Regions from separate parts of the Pseudoalteromonas sp. MTN2-4 genome, predicted to be linked through region 2. Evidence: predicted binding sites of a transcription regulator. Region 2 holds the regulator's gene; each other region holds the start of a gene.

Region 1 (5,578 bases), on a different contig from region 2:
AGTTTGTAGCTCTTTAAACACCACTTGCTCCGCCAATAATTTGGCAAGGTGAACAAGTTGCTTTTCTACCGTTTCATCTACTTTATTTAAAGGCGCAGCCATACCTTCAATTAACTGACCTAAGTACTGTAACTTCTCTTCAACCAGAGGCTTGGCATCGTTCAAGCCTTGCTCTTTGCCTATTTCTAGACCTTCTTTATAACCAGCTTCTTTTCCCTCAGTAACTCCTTTATCGAACCCTTCGATATAACCTTGTTCGTGACCTTGCTTGATCCCTTCTTCATAAGCGTCTTGACGGATCTGCTCAAGTTCTTCAAGCGTCAGTGTAGGAAACTCTTCAGGCTCTTGCGTTTCTGGTTCATCTTCATGCACATGTTGCTGACTTTGATAAACTTGCTCAAGTGGTTGCCCAAATGCTGTTGAACGGCCTGAGAATTTGGTCGGATCTTCGCTAACATCCGGAATAGGCCAGCTCTTTAGCAATTCATCAATGGCTTCGCCTTCAACCGGCCTGCCTTTATAAAACTTTTTATCACTCATCGATTATAAGAACTCTTCACCGCCACCGCCACCCAGCATAATCTCACCTGAATCTGCAAGACGACGAGCTGTAGATAAGATTTCTTTTTGTGCGGCTTCTACTTCACTGATACGCACTGGTGGCATTGCTTCAAGATCATCCGCCATCATCTCAGCTGCACGTTTAGACATATTACCTAGTATCTTGTCTTTCAGTGCATCATCAGTACCTTTAATTGCTTTCATCAATACATCTTGTTGTACTTCACGCAAAATAGCTTGAATACCACGATCTTCGACATCCATCAGGTTCTCAAATACAAACATCAGATCTTGAATTTGCTGTGACATCTCTTCATCATGCTCACGGATTGAATCCATTAACTGACCTTCAACATTGGTGTCTAGGTAGTTCATGATATCTGCAGCCGCTTTTAAGCCGCCCATTTTCGCAGCCTGCGCACCGGCTTGACCTGCGAATTGTTTCTCCATAATCTCGTTTAGCTCTTGTAGTGCGGCTGGCTGAACTTCTTCTAAGTTCGCAATACGCATAGTCAAATCCAGGCGGACTTTTTCAGGGAATTGCGACAAAATTTCGGCAGACTGTTCTGGCTCTAGATAACTTAATACGATGGTTTGGATCTGCGGGTGCTCGTTACGAATAATATTGGCAACTTGCTTTGAGTCCATCCATTTCAATGAGTCTAGACCTTTCGCTCCTGAGCCCATGACAATTTGGTCAATTAGGCTTGCCGCTTTATCTTCACCAAGTGCAGCCGTAAGTGCTTTTTTAATAAAGTCTTCAGATTGGAAACCTATTGTACTGAAGCTTTGGATCTGCTCAATAAATAGGTTATGAACCGCACTGATCTTAGCTTGTGAAAGGTCGTCTAAGGCTGCCATAGCCATACCGACCTTCTGCACTTGTTTTGGCTCAAGATGCTTTAAAATTTGTGCAGCATCTTCTTCTGTTAGGCTCAGTAATAAGATGGCAGCTTTATCAACCCCATCAAGCTTCTCAACATCAAAAGCTACTGGGAGCTGTTTTTGTTCTTCTTCGTTACTCATCTTCCGTTAACCACGCTTTCACAACTTGTGATGATAATTCTGGTTCATTGGCTACAAGCGCCCTTACTGCTTTCAGTAAGTCTTCGTCGCCGTGTAAGTCTGGTAATTGTAAAGTACCATCTGATGAGAAGCCAACTGCTGATGAATCAAACTCATTGTTCAGCATATCTAACGTGCTATCACCTAAATCTACGCCCGTTGTTAACGCATCCTCATCAAAGTCTTCTAGAGTGTCATCTGGGTCAATTAGGCGTTTCAGCATCGGACGAACAACCGCCAGTATAAGCACAATAATAACCAAGGCACCAAGCGCAAGACGGATTGTTTTCATAAACCAATCTTGTTCCCACAGCGGCAGATCAGCTTGCTCAATGATATCTTCACGTACAAATGGGACAGTTACAACTTCTAACGCATCACCACGTTGCATATCAAAACCCACACCACCTTGAAGTAGACGACGAATATTCATCAACTCCTCTTGGCTACGAGGTGCCATTGTCATATTGCCTTCTTCATCTGCTTTTGGTAAATAATCTACTGCCACTGAAACGCTGATGCGACGAATCACACCTGTTTGCTGACGCTTGTGGCTGATAGTTGTATCTAATTCATAGTTACGAGTGGCTTCTTTTTGTGAACGAGAAGGCGATGAGCCTTGACCGTTAGCGCCACCTGCGATTTCAGGAATATTTGAATTTACTGGTGGTTGGTTCGATAGCGCTCCTGGGATACCTGCGGTAATACCACCGATGTTGCTTTCTTCAAAGGTGGTTTCGCTACGTACAGCAGGTAAGTCAGGGTTATAGCGTTTTTGTGTTTCTTCAACTGCACTGAAGTCCATGGTTAAATCAACTTGAGCGGTATACTTACCGAGGCCAACAACAGGAATAAGGATGCTATCAATCTTTTCTAGGTACTCTTGTTCACGCTTGCGCTCAATTTCATATTCTTTACGCGATCGTGCAGCCAGTGAGTCCTGCGAACCTGAATTTAACAAACGACCGTTTTGATCTGTGACGGTAACACGAGCTGGTTCTAAACCTTGCACAGCTGAAGCAACGATATCTACAATCGAATCAACTTCTTCACCGCCAAGCGTTCTACCACGCTTTAAAGTAATAACCACGGTAGCCGAAGGCTTTTTCTCACGGCGCGCAAATACATTTTCTTTTGGAATAGCCAGTAAGACTTTGGCACGATTGATATCTTGTAGCTCTTCGATTGTTCGCGCTAGTTGCTGTTCGCGGCTATGCTTAAGGCGTTCACGCTCTAGGCGCTGGCTCACACCAAAGCCCATGTCTTGCATTAATATATCTGTACCTGAGCTTGGTGCTTGCGTGAAACCATCACGGGCCATTTGTAGTTTTATGGTTTGGTAATCGGTTTCGGCAACCATAATGGTGTTGCCTTCAAGCTCATAATCAATTTTCTGCGCATCAAGAAAATCCAGAGTTTGCACTAGCTCTTCGGTTGGGTACTGGCCCAGTGGGCGCATATCAGGTTGGCGTGCCCAAATGATAATCGCAATTGCTATTGCCAAACAAATAGCTAAAGCAATGATAATAGTCACCTGGCGAAGCATATCAACGCCACTTAATGCGCTTAAATATCCCGACTTTTGCTCTTGCTGCTCTTCAGAGCCAGCGCCAGCAGTGCCATCGGTTAAAGTCAGATCGGTTGATTGATTCGTTGCCACGGTGCTACTCCACTACCCTGATTAAACAGGCATATTCATGATTTCTTTATAAGATTCTACAAGTTTATTTCTAACTTGTACCGTCGCTTCGAAAGCCACTGATGATTTTTGTGATGCTATCATGACTTCGGCAAGTGAAACACTTCTATCACCCATTTCTAGTGCCGTTACTTTTGATTTAGCATCTTTTTGTAAACCATTTACCGTATTGATTGCGTCTGACAGCAAATCGCCAAATTGTGCTGAAGAAGTCGCCGCCGTTTTTTGCACTGCAACTTCATTGGTTTTAATGGTATTTCTCGTTGCCTCTACTGCCAGAGACTGCATTTCTTGATAAAGAGAGTTTGGTTGGATTTTCATAACACCCACTCCAATAAAAACATATAACTTGTAAAAGCACAAAACGTGCCACAAATTAAATCTTTATTTTCAGTGTGTTAGAATCATTTTGTATGAGTCGACTTTTTGACAATAAGAAAGAGGCCAAGATTTTGGCCTCTTGCAGAGAAGAAAGTTATGCTGGTAATGGGATCCCCATATCACGCATTTTAGCGAGTTTATAACGTAAGGTTCTTGGGCTCATACCCAATACTTCAGCGACATCTTTACGCTTACCATTACACTTATGGAGCGTATCTAATATGATTTGATGCTCTTTATCTTGTAGTGTCGCTTTATAATTTGCAGCATCATAACTTTCTGTGTCACTGACTACAGGCTCAACATGTCGCGCCTGTTGCTCCACATTGATCTGTGGCGGGACTTCCATATTCGTTGTTCTTGTAGTTACTAAACTCGGTTGATAGTTTTCAATAAAAATATCTTCACCATGTACAGTATCGCCTTGCTGCAAGATCAAAGCACGTTGAACCACATTATCAAGCTCGCGAACATTACCAGGCCAAGAATGTGATAATAACTTTTGCTTTGCACTATCACTTAATTGCACTGCTGGCTTACCAGCTTTGCTGGTATGTCTTGCTAACAAGTGCTCAGCTAACACTACGATATCACCTGGGCGCTCATTCAGTGGCAGCCACATCAGAGGAAAAACATTCAAGCGGTAATATAAATCTTCTCTGAATTTACCTTCAGCCACCGCTTCTTTAAGATCACGATTACTGGTCGCCAAAACTCTGACGTCTAAGTCGATGGTTTTTCTACCACCCAAACGCTCTACTTCTCGCTCTTGCAACACGCGAAGAAGTTTAGCTTGCAAGCCTAAATCCATTTCTGTGATTTCATCCAATAAGATGGTGCCTTTTTGTGCTTGCTCAAATTTACCTGGACACGCTTGAATAGCACCTGTAAACGCACCTTTTTCATACCCAAACAAAGTTGCTTCGAGCATATTTTCAGGAATAGCCGCACAATTGATGGCGACAAAGGCTTCATCTTTACGCTCTGATTTATCATGGATGAATCGAGCCAATACTTCTTTGCCTGAACCGCTCGGCCCTAGCACCATCACGCTAGCATCAGATTTAGCGACTTTATTGGCAAGTTCAAGTAATTGCAGACTTTGTGGATCAGCAACCACAGGGCCTTCAGTTTCTTTTTCTTTTGCCGGCATATAACGACTAACCATATTCAGAAGTACTTCTGGCGCGAACGGTTTTGCCATGTAATCAATGGCACCTAAACGCATGGCCTCTACTGCATCGTCAATAGTTGCATAAGCCGTCATCATCAGCACAGGCAAATCTGGGTAGTTAAGCTTAATGGTTTTGAGTAAATCCAAACCACTCATTGCGCCCATTTGCACATCGCTGACCACAATAGAGAAGGTTTGTTTTTTCAAAAGCATCACCGCTTCTTCGGCAGAGCTCGCCTCAACCGTATCAAAACCTGAAAGTTGAAGTGTATCGATTAGTGCTTCTCTTAACCCTGCATCATCTTCAACGACTAATATTGAATGACTCATACAACCTCCAATTGCTCTGTACTGAATGAAATCGGCAGTAATAAACTAAAACACGCACCGCCTTGCTCATTATTGGTGACTTCTACTTTACCTTTGTGTGAGTTAGCCACTGAGCTAACAACCGCTAAACCTAGGCCTGTACCTTGGCTTTTTGTGGTAAAGAAAGGTTCAAATATTTTTTCTGACAGCGCTAAATCAACACCTGGGCCATTGTCAGACACTGAAATTCTGACTCTATCTGACTCTTCATCACGCGCTGCGCTTAATGTGATGTGCGCATGTTTGCCAATCACTTGAATACTGTTGTGAATTAAGTTTTGGATGGCACTGGCGAGCGCTGTTTTATTACCTAAAATCTCAATGTCTGG
Region 2 (5,578 bases):
CCTGGTAAGTATTCAAGAATATCATTAAATTCTTGTTGCTCTTTTGGCAGGTTACGAACATCGATACTGACGGCTATTTTGTCATAGTTATCAGAAACACTTCTAACCAAAGAGGGAAGGAGATTAACTGGAATGTTATCAACACAATAATAACCTAGGTCTTCCAATACCCTTAAGGCAACGGATTTGCCCGACCCTGAGCGACCACTAATGATGATCAGTTCCATGGATTCCTCTCTGTTAATTAATCTTGAAGTGCAATAAGTTGATAGAGTGCTTCATCGTCTTTTGCATGACGAAGTTGCTTGCAAAACTCTTTGTTATTTAGTTTATCAGCAATTGCAGCTAAGGTCTTTAGATGTTCTGCATTATTACCTTCAGGTACAAGCATTGCCAAGAGAATATCGACAGGTCGGTTATCTATTGCGTCAAAATCAATACCGTTTTGATTAGTCACTAAAATGGCAAAAATAGTATCAATGCCTGTAAGGCGGCCATGAGGAATAGCAATACCTTTGCCTATGCCTGTGCTGCCTAGTTTTTCCCGCGTTAGGAATGCATCTAATATTTCGTGGGCGTTATGCTCTGGAAGGTGTTGGCTCGCTAATTCACTGATGTACTCTAGCGCACGTTTTTTGCTATTAAAAAGGACCGCAGCTTTACTGCAGTCCTTGTTGATAATCGAGCTAAGTTTCATGGTTAGTGTCGAGTTAATTTCTCTTTGTGTTTGATAACTTGGCGATCGAGTTTATCAACGAGCTTATCAATGGCTGCATACATATCAGAGTGTTCATCTGAAGCGAAAATTTCACCGCCATTTAAATGAACGGTAGCTTCGGCTTTTTGTACCAGCTTCTCAACATCTAAGATCACGTGAACGTTATTAATGTGATCAAAATGCCTTTCTAGCTTTGCAAACTTCGTGTTTACATAGTCTCTTAATGAATCTGTAATTTCTACGTGACGACCAGTTAAATTTAGTTGCATAAGCATTTTCCTTCTCTTGGTTTACGTCTTAAATCAAGCTCTTACGCTGATTTGACGGTGGAATAGAGAGTGACTCGCGGTATTTTGCAATTGTACGACGTGCCACTTTGATTCCCTGTTCTGCCAATATATCTGCAATTTTGCTGTCGCTCAATGGCTTAGCTGTATTTTCTGCAGCAATTAGCTTTTTGATCAATGCTCTAATCGCAGTCGATGAGCATTCACCTCCGTTTTCAGTGCTTACGTGGCTTGAGAAAAAGTACTTCAACTCAAAAATGCCACGGGGCGTATGCATGTACTTCTGAGTGGTGACACGAGAAATGGTAGACTCGTGCATTTCGACCATCTCAGCAACATCATTCAAAACCATAGGCTTCATTGCCTCAGGTCCATGTTCAAAGAATGCCTGTTGTTGTTGCACAATGCAATTGGTAACTTTCATTAAAGTGTCATTGCGGCTTTCTAAGCTCTTAATAAACCATTTTGCTTCTTGTAGGTGAGAGCGAATGAATTGGCTGTCAGTGCTTGATTTTACTGAGCGTGACATTGCTGCATAATGATCATTAACCCTAATTTTAGGCATACATTCAGGGTTTAGCTCAACAACCCAGCGGCCTTTTACTTTTTTCACCGACACATCAGGAATAACATACTCAGATTCTTCACGAATAATACTGGCGGCAGGTTTAGGGTTAAGACTGTGAATGAGAGTCATCACTTCTTTTAACTCAGGCTCTTTGAGCTTGGTCTTTTTCATGATGGTGCGGTAATCACGGTTGGCCAATAGATCAATATGCTCGCTTAACACCATTTTTGTTTCAGCAATGAAAGGCGTATCTACATCAAACTGATTGAGTTGAATACATAAGCATTCTTGTAATGAGCGAGCTGCAATACCTACAGGGTCAAAAAGTTGAATACGCTTTAATACAGCTTCAACTTCGTCGAGTTCAATTAACTCTTCGTCATTACCTTCATTAATACTTTCTAGGAGTTCTTCGGTACTGACAGTAAGTAGACCAGCATCATCAACGGCTTCAACAATGGCAACAGCTATGGCTTTATCCGTTGGGCTGAATGGAGTGAGCTCTAATTGCCACATTAAATATTCATGTAATGTTTCTGTTGTTTCGCCCTGATAAATGGTTTCGTCTTCAGGCATTGGGCCGCTACTTGTGCTTGGTGCTGCACTCATGTACTCGTCCCACGTTACATCCATGGCGAGATCGTCACTAACTGTGTCTTTACTTAGTGCGGCATCGCTATCAAGCTCGTAATCGCTTGTCGGTTCATCACCGTGACCATCATCAGCAGAATTAGAGAGTTGCTCGATAGAATCAGTATCTTTGGTCGCTTTGTCTGAATCATTGCCATCAGCACTCGGCTCTATTTCCGATTCATCTACTTCGAGTAAAGGGTTGCTATCCAGCGCTTCTTGGATCTCTTGCTGTAGATCTAGTGTGCTCAATTGCAGTAAGCGAATTGCTTGTTGCAATTGTGGTGTCATGGTTAGTTGCTGCCCCATGCGCAGCTGTAGCGATTGCCTCATGTATTTCTAACAATCCTTTTTGTTATTTGGATTATGTCTTGTTTTAACTATAGACGGAATTGTTCACCTAGGTAGACGTCTCTTACGGTTTGATCAGCTAAAACTGACTCAGGCGTACCTGACGCGATTAATTCACCATGTGAAACAATATAAGCTTTCTCACAAACATCAAGGGTTTCTCTTACATTATGATCTGTAATGAGAACTCCAATGCCGCGATTTTTTAAGTGCTCAACAATTTTCTTTATATCTAACACCGAAATCGGATCAACGCCAGCAAAAGGCTCATCTAAAAGAATAAATTTGGGGTTTGCGGCTAAAGCGCGAGCAATTTCAACTCGGCGGCGCTCACCACCTGATAAAGCCATGCCCTGACTGTCCCGAATATGTTGAATATTAAATTCATCTAATAGGTCGTCTAGGGTTTGTTCTCTTTGTACTTTATTGAGGTCTTTACGCGTTTCTAAAATTGCCATTAAATTTTGATACACAGTCAATTTTCTGAAGATGGAAGATTCTTGAGGCAGATAACCTATGCCCATACGTGCTCTACTGTGCATAGGTAGCAAAGTGATATCTTCGTCATCTATGGTGACTTTACCTTTATCGCTAGGCACAAGACCAACGATCATGTAAAAACTGGTGGTTTTACCTGCGCCATTAGGACCGAGAAGACCAACAATGCTTCCAGCTTCCACACTTAGGCTGACATTTTTTACGACTTGGCGGCCTTTGTAGCTTTTTGCTAGGGCTGTGGCAGTTAACACACTCATGCTCATTGACCTTGTTCAGGGTTAGACTTTGATGCTTTTTTCTCTGGTACTAATACCGTGTGTACACGTTGCTGATTTTGTTCGTTTCGTTCAGCACTGATCAGTTGCTTCTCGATGTCATAAATAATCGCTTCAGCTTTTGTACTTTGACCTCCTAGGCTTATTTCAGCTTTGCCTTTAATGGTAAGTAGTCTATTGGCAACGTCATACCTAACTTCCTCTGCGCTGGCACTGAGTACTGTGCCATCAGGTTGCTTTTCGATAAAACGAGCTGGTTTGCCTGTTGCGACTAAAAGCTGCTTGTTCTCACCGAGCTCTTCACGCTGATGTACTTCTAATCTATCGGCATAAATTTCACGGTTGCCATGAATGATTTCAACATTTTCTTCAAAGATACCAATGTTTGTCTTTAATTGTGCTTGCTGCTTACCTGCCTTAATCGATACCTGTGACATAGATGCTGTTTCTGCCAAAGCAAAGTTAGAAAAGCCGAGTAGTAGCAGTGAAAGAAGTAGTTTATTGGTCATAGTAAATGGTTCGCGTATGGTTAATGAGCTCAATAATTTCAGTATTGAGGTCGGCATTGAGGCCTTGCCCTTTTATATTTAAGTGGGGGCCCACAATTTCTACGGGTAGATCTGAGCGCATGGCGCGCTGAGTTATATCTACTTGAATATGGTCTGCGCTGATTTGGCTGATCATTGCGCCTTCAGTTAGATTTAGGGCTTTAACATCTCCCTCTAAGATCAGCATGTTATTTTCATATAAAGTGGCTTCATTGGCCGAAAGTTGCCAATTTTGTGGGCCATTAAACAGGGTGAATGTAGGCGATGTAAAATGGCTAAACCCGAGTTGTTGATAAAGCTCCATTTTATTCGCTTCAACTAAATAATTTCGTATGCCAGCTTCAGAATATTTGGTTTGCTTTAGATCTGTAGCAACATAATCTGGGGTGGCTATGCTCTCTTCTTCAGTGGCACTTCGCTTTTTAGGTTGAGCAAAATACGGTGACCATATCCAATACATGGTCAGTGCAAAAATAATTAATAATATGACGCGGTTGACCGTCATGCGCTTGTTCCTGATGTGCCGAGTGTATGACCCTGGCACAACATGAGTAAGTCAGTTAATTCTCTCACAGCGCCAAATCCACCAGGCAGTAAAGTCGTGTAGTGTGAGAGGTTGCGAATGATAGGGTGAGCATCATTTACGGCCACTGCAAAGCCTACTTGCTCCATGACAGGCAAATCAGGACCATCGTCACCAATATAAGCAATCTCGACATCTGTCAGGTTTAGGTTGGCTTTCAACTCTTCGTAGGCTTTCACCTTGTCTTCTTGCCCTTGGTAAATATGCTTTACTGTTAAGCTAGTCATACGTTGCTGAACAATCTGTGAATGGCGACCGGTAATCACGGCAACTTCAACTCCTGCATTGATAAGAGCTTTTATACCAAAGCCATCTTTGGTGTTGAATGCCTTTAATTCTTCGCCATTATTGCCAAGGTAAATACGGCCGTCAGAGAATACACCGTCAATATCACAAATGAGCAACTTGATTTGTTTCGCTCTAGAGACCACATCTTCGCTGATTGGTTGATATAAGTCGGCAAATTGCATTTAAATGACTCCTGCTTTTAATAAGTCTTGCATATTCAGAGCGCCAATTGGGCGATTAGTTTCATCAACCACAATTAAACCATTAATACGTTTGTTTTCCATGATGTTTAATGCCTCTGCCGCGAGCATATCAGCTTTTGCTGTTGTACATTTGACAGTCATTGCATTATCAATTTTTGCGCTGTGCAAATCGAGTTTTTGTTCAATAATACGGCGTAAGTCACCGTCGGTAAAAATTCCGGCTAAAACTCCCTGCTCATCGACGATCGCAGTCATGCCTAAGCCTTTGCTCGAGATTTCAAATAACGCATCTTTGATAAGTTTTCCTGTCTGGATGATTGGCATCTGCTCACCTTGATGCATGATGTCTTCTAAGGTCAGCAATAAACGTCGACCGAGAGAGCCTCCAGGGTGGGAGAGTGCAAAATCATCAGCAGTAAAGCCGCGCGCTTCTAGCAGGGCAACGGCAAGTGCATCACCCATAACCAGTGTGGCTGTTGTACTCGCTGTTGGTGCTAACCCCAGTGGACAAGCTTCTTTCGAGACCGCGATACACAAATGAATATCAGAAAGGTTAGCCATTGAAGAATTAGGGTTGCCTGTCATGGCGATGGTTTTTGCACCAATGCGCTTTATAACAGGAATAATAT
Region 3 (5,578 bases), on a different contig from region 2:
AACCCGCACTTTGCGCTTCTTGGCCATCACCTTTACCTGAATATTGAATACGCGCATTAGCAATACGGTTCGACTCTACTGTATTGTCTGACTTAACATCCGCAGCACGAATAATCCCCTCTATTCGCATAAACTCTTCACCCGTGTTAAGTGTTAACCACTTTTCACCACGAACGACTAAGTTACCATTCGGTAGTACTCGCATCACATTCACCGAAATATTACCAAATAGACTATTTGATTGGTTTGCTTGGCTGTCGCCAGAAAAAGAGTTATTTGAGTTAATACCAAACTGCAAGCTTTGACTACCAATATTGATATTGTCACCACCAAGCCCTATAACAGGGTCAAGCGATGCGGAGGTCGCTTTACCTGTTGTGGTATTTGCCGCTTTTGTCGCAGACGTTGTCTCGCGAAGTACCACTGTCAAAATATCGCCAACACGGAGTGCCTTTTTATCTCCATATAAATCATTTGATAAGTTTGGATTAAAAAGGGAACCTGTTGCGACAATTTGCTCAGCTTGTTGCTCTGGATAAATAGGCGCATAGTAAGGATCGTCTTTAACGACGTTTTTATTTTGTGTAGACACACACCCTGTTAAAAACAATGAGCCTAAAATGATAAAACTTACAATACGCATAGTAGCCTCCAGAACTATAATTGCTGGTTAATGTAACTCAGCATCTCATCAACTTTCGAGATAACTTTTGAGTTCATTTCATAAACACGTTGAGTTTCAATAAGGTTCACTAACTCTTCGGTCACGTTAACGTTTGAGGTTTCAAGCGCACCTTGCACAATAGAGCCTAAACCATCAACACTTGGATTGCCCTGAACAGGCGCACCACTGACTGCGGTTTCTGTATAAAGGTTTTGACCTATCGGCTCTAAACCAGATGGATTGATAAAGTCACTGATCACTAGCTGCCCAATAACTACATTTTCTGCTTGTCCTGCTATCGTTACTGACACTTCACCGTCTTGTGAGATGCTAATTGACTTAGCATCGTCTGGCACATTCATTTCTGGCTGAACAGGAAAACCTGCGCCTGAAGTCACAACACGACCATTCTCGTCTGTAGTGAATTGGCCATTTCTAGAATAAGCAACCGTACCGTCTGGCATTTGAATCTCAAAGAAGCCCGGGCCCTGGATCATCCAATCTAATGAGTTCTCGGTGCTTTGCATATTACCTTGCGAGAAGTTCTTTTGGTTCGCAACAACTTTTGAACCAGCACCTAACATTAAACCTGACGGTAGTTCTGTATCTTGCGAAGAGCGACCACCTGGCTGATTGATATTTTGATAAAGCAGATCTTCGAAAATCGCGCGGCTTTTTTTGTAGCCAACGGTACTGGCGTTGGCGAGGTTATTCGAGATAACCGAAATATCAGTTTGCTGGGCATCTAAGCCTGTTTTACTGATCCATAATGCTGGGTTCATAACTTATACCTCACTCATTAAACAATACGCAGAAGCTGAACGTGTTTCTCATCCATTTCTTCTGCCGATTTCATTAATTTCATTTGCATTTCGAATTGACGTTGATGGTTGATCATATCGGTCATTTCATGCACTGGGTTGACATTAGACATCTCTAACATGCCGCTCATTACTCGCGCTGTTGGAGATATGTCACAAAAACCACAAAAGCCATCTTCTAAAGCATCTTCTCTTGGACGAAATAGGCCATCATTGCCCTTTTGCAATTTACTGTTATCAGCTTCAATGATTTTCAGCCTATCAACTACTTCTAAAAAGTTAGCCGGTGCTCCTTGAGGACGAACTTGAATTGAACCATCGTCACTAAATACAACCTTATCAACAGGCACAGGTAAAATAATTGGACCACCTTCGCCAATAACTTGACGGCCGTGACTCGTTCTTAACGCCCCATCAGTGGAGATGTTTAAGGTACCGACTTTTGTGTACGCTTCTTCTCCTGAAGCATCCAACACACTGATCCAAGACTTTTGGTCTACTGCTATGTCTAAATCTCGACCTGTTTCAACGACTGCCCCCATGGTCATATTGGTACCTGGCCGCTCTTGCATCGCAAACACTCGTGTTGGTAAACCTTCACCAAACGCTTGCATTGAACGCGCTTGAGCAAAGTCAGCTTTAAAGCCGGTGGTATTGGCATTGGCTAGGTTATTCGCTTTTAATGCCACACCAAGCAAATTTTGTTTGGCGCCCGACATTGCGATATACAGCATTTTATCCATTACATTGGCCTAAAAATTAATCTTAAACCTAATAAAGCAATAAAAGTGCCAATCTAATTTTGACGTTCAAAAAAGAAAAGAAAGGCCGCTGATGCGGCCTTGATGAAAGAGGGTTTAAGTGATTATCGGATCTGTAGAATGTTCTGTTGTAGAGTCGAGTTAACTTCTAAGGCACGAGAGTTAGCCTGGAAGTTTCTTTGTGCGCTGATCAAGTCCACCAGCTCATTCGTTAAGTTTACATTCGACTGTTCTAGTGCAGATGAATTGATAGTACCCAATGTACCTGAACCTGGTTCACCCGCAATCGGCTCACCTGAAGTTAAGCTCTTCTTCCAAGATGTGCCGCCTACTTGCGCTAAACCTTGTGAGTTAGAAAAACGAACCATAGCAACCTGGCCTAAGAAAGAAGTATCACCATTAGAGTAAGATGCAACTACTTTTCCGTCAGCACCAATATCAATACCTGCTAATCGACCGACTGTTGCACCATCTTGCTCAAGCGCCTTTACTTCAAAACGACTTGCATACTGAGTAGGTACTTTATTTGCAGTATTCGCTTCATCACTCCAGTTCACCGTAATATTATTAGGGAACTGGGCGCCATTGGTTAATAATGACGATAAACCTGTACCAGGTGTACCTGCTGTAGAAGCAATATCAAAATCAGGGAATGTATTTGCTGGGGCTGTTACATCAGGTAAACCTGATGCTGTAAATTGCAGCGTATCAAGCGGTGTTGGTGTTGTAGGTGTTGTTCCCGACGCATCAAATTGTACATCATCCATAGTACCGTAAACTTCCCATTGGTTAGCTGTACCCGTTTTCACGAAGAATAGCTGTATAACGTGCGGCTCACCCAATGAGTCATAAATAGTCGTTGATGTAGATGAGTTATAACTGGTGCTATCACCTTGATCAAAAGGGGTTGTTGTTGGCTGCGACGCTCTCGAATCTAAGTTCATAGAACTATATATATTCGAAGTATGACGAGGAGAACCCGAAGCGTCAGGAATTTGAATCGGAGAAGCAGTACTTAGGCTCAATGAAGTTGTATTACCAGTGCCAGGGTCTACAGGGAAGCCTTGTAAAAAATTACCACTCGCATCAGTTACAAAGTTATCTTGGTTTAACTTAAATGCACCAGCACGTGTATAAGTGTAATCTTGTGATGCTAGGTCTTCACTCATTGCAAAATAACCCTCACCTGTGATTGCTAAATCCAGAGAGTTTTGCGTGAATTTAAGCGAACCTTGGTGAAACTGCTGTGCAACCATAGTCGTTTGCGCACCGTCACCATTCTTTGTTTTACCGGAACTAAATACTGAAGATGCGTACACATCAGCAAATTCTGCACGCGACTCTTTAAAGCCTGTCGTGTTTACGTTAGCAATATTATTTGCTGTAACATCTAAGTCTTTTTGTGCCGCAGCTAATCCTGTTAATGCAATATTGAAACTCATGTTTTCACCTCTTTCACTTAAATTTATTTAAGTACTTAAAATCTATGCTATCTCTGCGACGTCTGATAATTTCACTGCGCCAGAGCTCGTATTAACTATGATGCCGTTAACACCGTTTACGTTAACACTGTCAATATTTTTAAATGTGGCCATGGGTAAACTGGCATATTCACCATTCAAACTACCCTCAGCCTTAATTTTGTAATTACCTGGTGGCATGGTTTCTCCATCACCGTTTTTACCATCCCACTCAAATCGTATCGCACCTGCTTTTTGTGCCCCCATGTCCATCTGACGAACTAGTTGACCTTTATCATCAAATATACTGACTGTTAATCTCTCTACAGGACTTTGGGCAATAATCGAGCCTTTCGCTAATTGGTCATCACCAAAGTCTATTGAATCCGATTCTAATAGCGCTTTTTTGCCGACTAGTGTAGATGCCTGTAATGCCGAATTAGAGGTCATTGAGGCTGACAACAAGTCAAATTTTTCATTTAAACCGGAAATACCTTCGGCCATTGTAAAATTCGTCATCTGCGAAATCATTTGGTCATTGTCAGCAGGTTTACTCGGATCTTGATAAGACAATTGTTGAGTAAGCAGCGAAAAGAAATCTTCTTGCGTCAATGCGTCGTTTTTCTTATCGCTCTGCGTTGTTTTATTTTGCTCAGACCAACGTAACGAATCCATATATGAAGATGCGGCATTAATATCGTTACTCATCGGCTATACTCCCACTAGCGCTGACCAAGTAATAAAGTTTTGCTGAGCATTTGCTTGGCTGCATCAGCAACTTGGACATTGGTTTGGTACGAACGTGAAGCAGAGATCATGTTTGCCATTTCTTCTACTACATTCACATTTGGTTTATAGATGTACCCGTCTTTGTCAGCACTAGGGTGATTAGGGTTGTACTCAACCTGCAATGGTTTATCACTCTCTACTATGCCTAGCACTTTCACTCCAACCGACGCATTTAGCTGGCTTGGATCATGTGCCTCAGACGCTTTGGTCAGTTCAGCTGCAAATACAGGGTGTCGCGCTCGATAAACTTTATCTTGGCTAGAACTGATACTATTGGCATTTGAAATATTACTCGCAGTGGTATTCAATCGAATATTTTGAGCACTCATTCCAGAGCCTGCTATATCGAAAACATTATATAAGCTCATGGTTATGCTCCTTGACTACCTAGGGCTTTCTTCAGCCCTTTAAACTTGCCAGTTAAAAATTGCAAACTTGCCTGATACTCTAATGCATTTTGTACATACAAGTTTCGTTCCACTTGTATGTCGACTGAGTTACCATCACCTGTATCTGCTTGATTTGGATTGCGAAATAACTCAACACTGCTATTTAATTGACTGCCACCATGTAGATGTTTACTGTCTGTTCTTTGCATCATGTTGCCACGTTGCTGAGAAGACTTTGCCGCTTTGAATGCCTGTGCAAAATCTATATCTTTTGCTTTGTATCCTGGTGTGTCTGCGTTCGCAATATTACTTGCTAACATCTCTGCACGTTGTGAACGTATCAACATCGTATGTTGGTGAACGCCTAGTGCTTTATCAAAACTAATTGCCATGACACGACTCCAAAAAATTGACTCTACCAAGTAAAAGCAATAAACGGGCCAAAATAAAATATATAAATTTCAATGAGATAAGAAAAAGGATACAGCTAGAAAGATTTGAGGTGACACTCTTAAGATATAAAAAAAGCGGCAAGTAGGTTGCCGCTTAGTATTTATTATGTTTTTTTACGGTAAATAATCCCCGGATTACAACGTATCATTTCAAACTCATCACTGAGCCCAGCCATAGATTCAGATGCCCCTAAAAACAAGTAACCTCTAGGATTTAAAGCTTGTGCAAACTGAGAAATAAT

The links. Region 2 encodes sigma-54, which starts transcription at its own class of promoters, with help from an activator protein. Its sites were predicted from a motif close to GTTGGCACGNNNNTNGNNT; they were not measured.
Region 1: a site for sigma-54 is predicted at 3,681-3,699, ahead of fliE (flagellar hook-basal body complex protein FliE). Genes of this name have one in related genera too.
Region 3: a site for sigma-54 is predicted at 2,263-2,281, ahead of ACGHEH_RS16585 (flagellar basal body rod protein FlgF). Genes of this name have one in related genera too.

The regions. Positions count from the first base shown of each region.
Region 1 covers NZ_BTGK01000008.1:56,117-61,694, reverse strand. Annotated here, with positions in the region: gene fliH (flagellar assembly protein FliH) at 1-540, opposite strand, end outside; gene fliG (flagellar motor switch protein FliG) at 544-1,587, opposite strand; gene fliF (flagellar basal-body MS-ring/collar protein FliF) at 1,580-3,286, opposite strand; gene fliE (flagellar hook-basal body complex protein FliE) at 3,308-3,646, opposite strand; gene ACGHEH_RS16745 (sigma-54-dependent transcriptional regulator) at 3,801-5,210, opposite strand; gene ACGHEH_RS16740 (sensor histidine kinase) at 5,207-5,578, opposite strand, start outside.
Region 2 covers NZ_BTGK01000009.1:80,456-86,033, forward strand. Annotated here, with positions in the region: gene rapZ (RNase adapter RapZ) at 1-227, opposite strand, end outside; gene ptsN (PTS IIA-like nitrogen regulatory protein PtsN) at 245-697, opposite strand; gene hpf (ribosome hibernation promoting factor) at 700-987, opposite strand; gene ACGHEH_RS17750 (RNA polymerase factor sigma-54) at 1,016-2,536, opposite strand; gene lptB (LPS export ABC transporter ATP-binding protein) at 2,584-3,309, opposite strand; gene lptA (lipopolysaccharide transport periplasmic protein LptA) at 3,312-3,836, opposite strand; gene lptC (LPS export ABC transporter periplasmic protein LptC) at 3,826-4,380, opposite strand; gene kdsC (3-deoxy-manno-octulosonate-8-phosphatase KdsC) at 4,377-4,928, opposite strand; gene ACGHEH_RS17775 (KpsF/GutQ family sugar-phosphate isomerase) at 4,929-5,578, opposite strand, start outside.
Region 3 covers NZ_BTGK01000008.1:19,092-24,669, reverse strand. Annotated here, with positions in the region: gene flgH (flagellar basal body L-ring protein FlgH) at 1-643, opposite strand, end outside; gene flgG (flagellar basal-body rod protein FlgG) at 658-1,446, opposite strand; gene ACGHEH_RS16585 (flagellar basal body rod protein FlgF) at 1,464-2,228, opposite strand; gene flgE (flagellar hook protein FlgE) at 2,351-3,688, opposite strand; gene ACGHEH_RS16575 (flagellar hook assembly protein FlgD) at 3,731-4,414, opposite strand; gene flgC (flagellar basal body rod protein FlgC) at 4,429-4,863, opposite strand; gene flgB (flagellar basal body rod protein FlgB) at 4,866-5,276, opposite strand; gene ACGHEH_RS16560 (CheR family methyltransferase) at 5,441-5,578, opposite strand, start outside.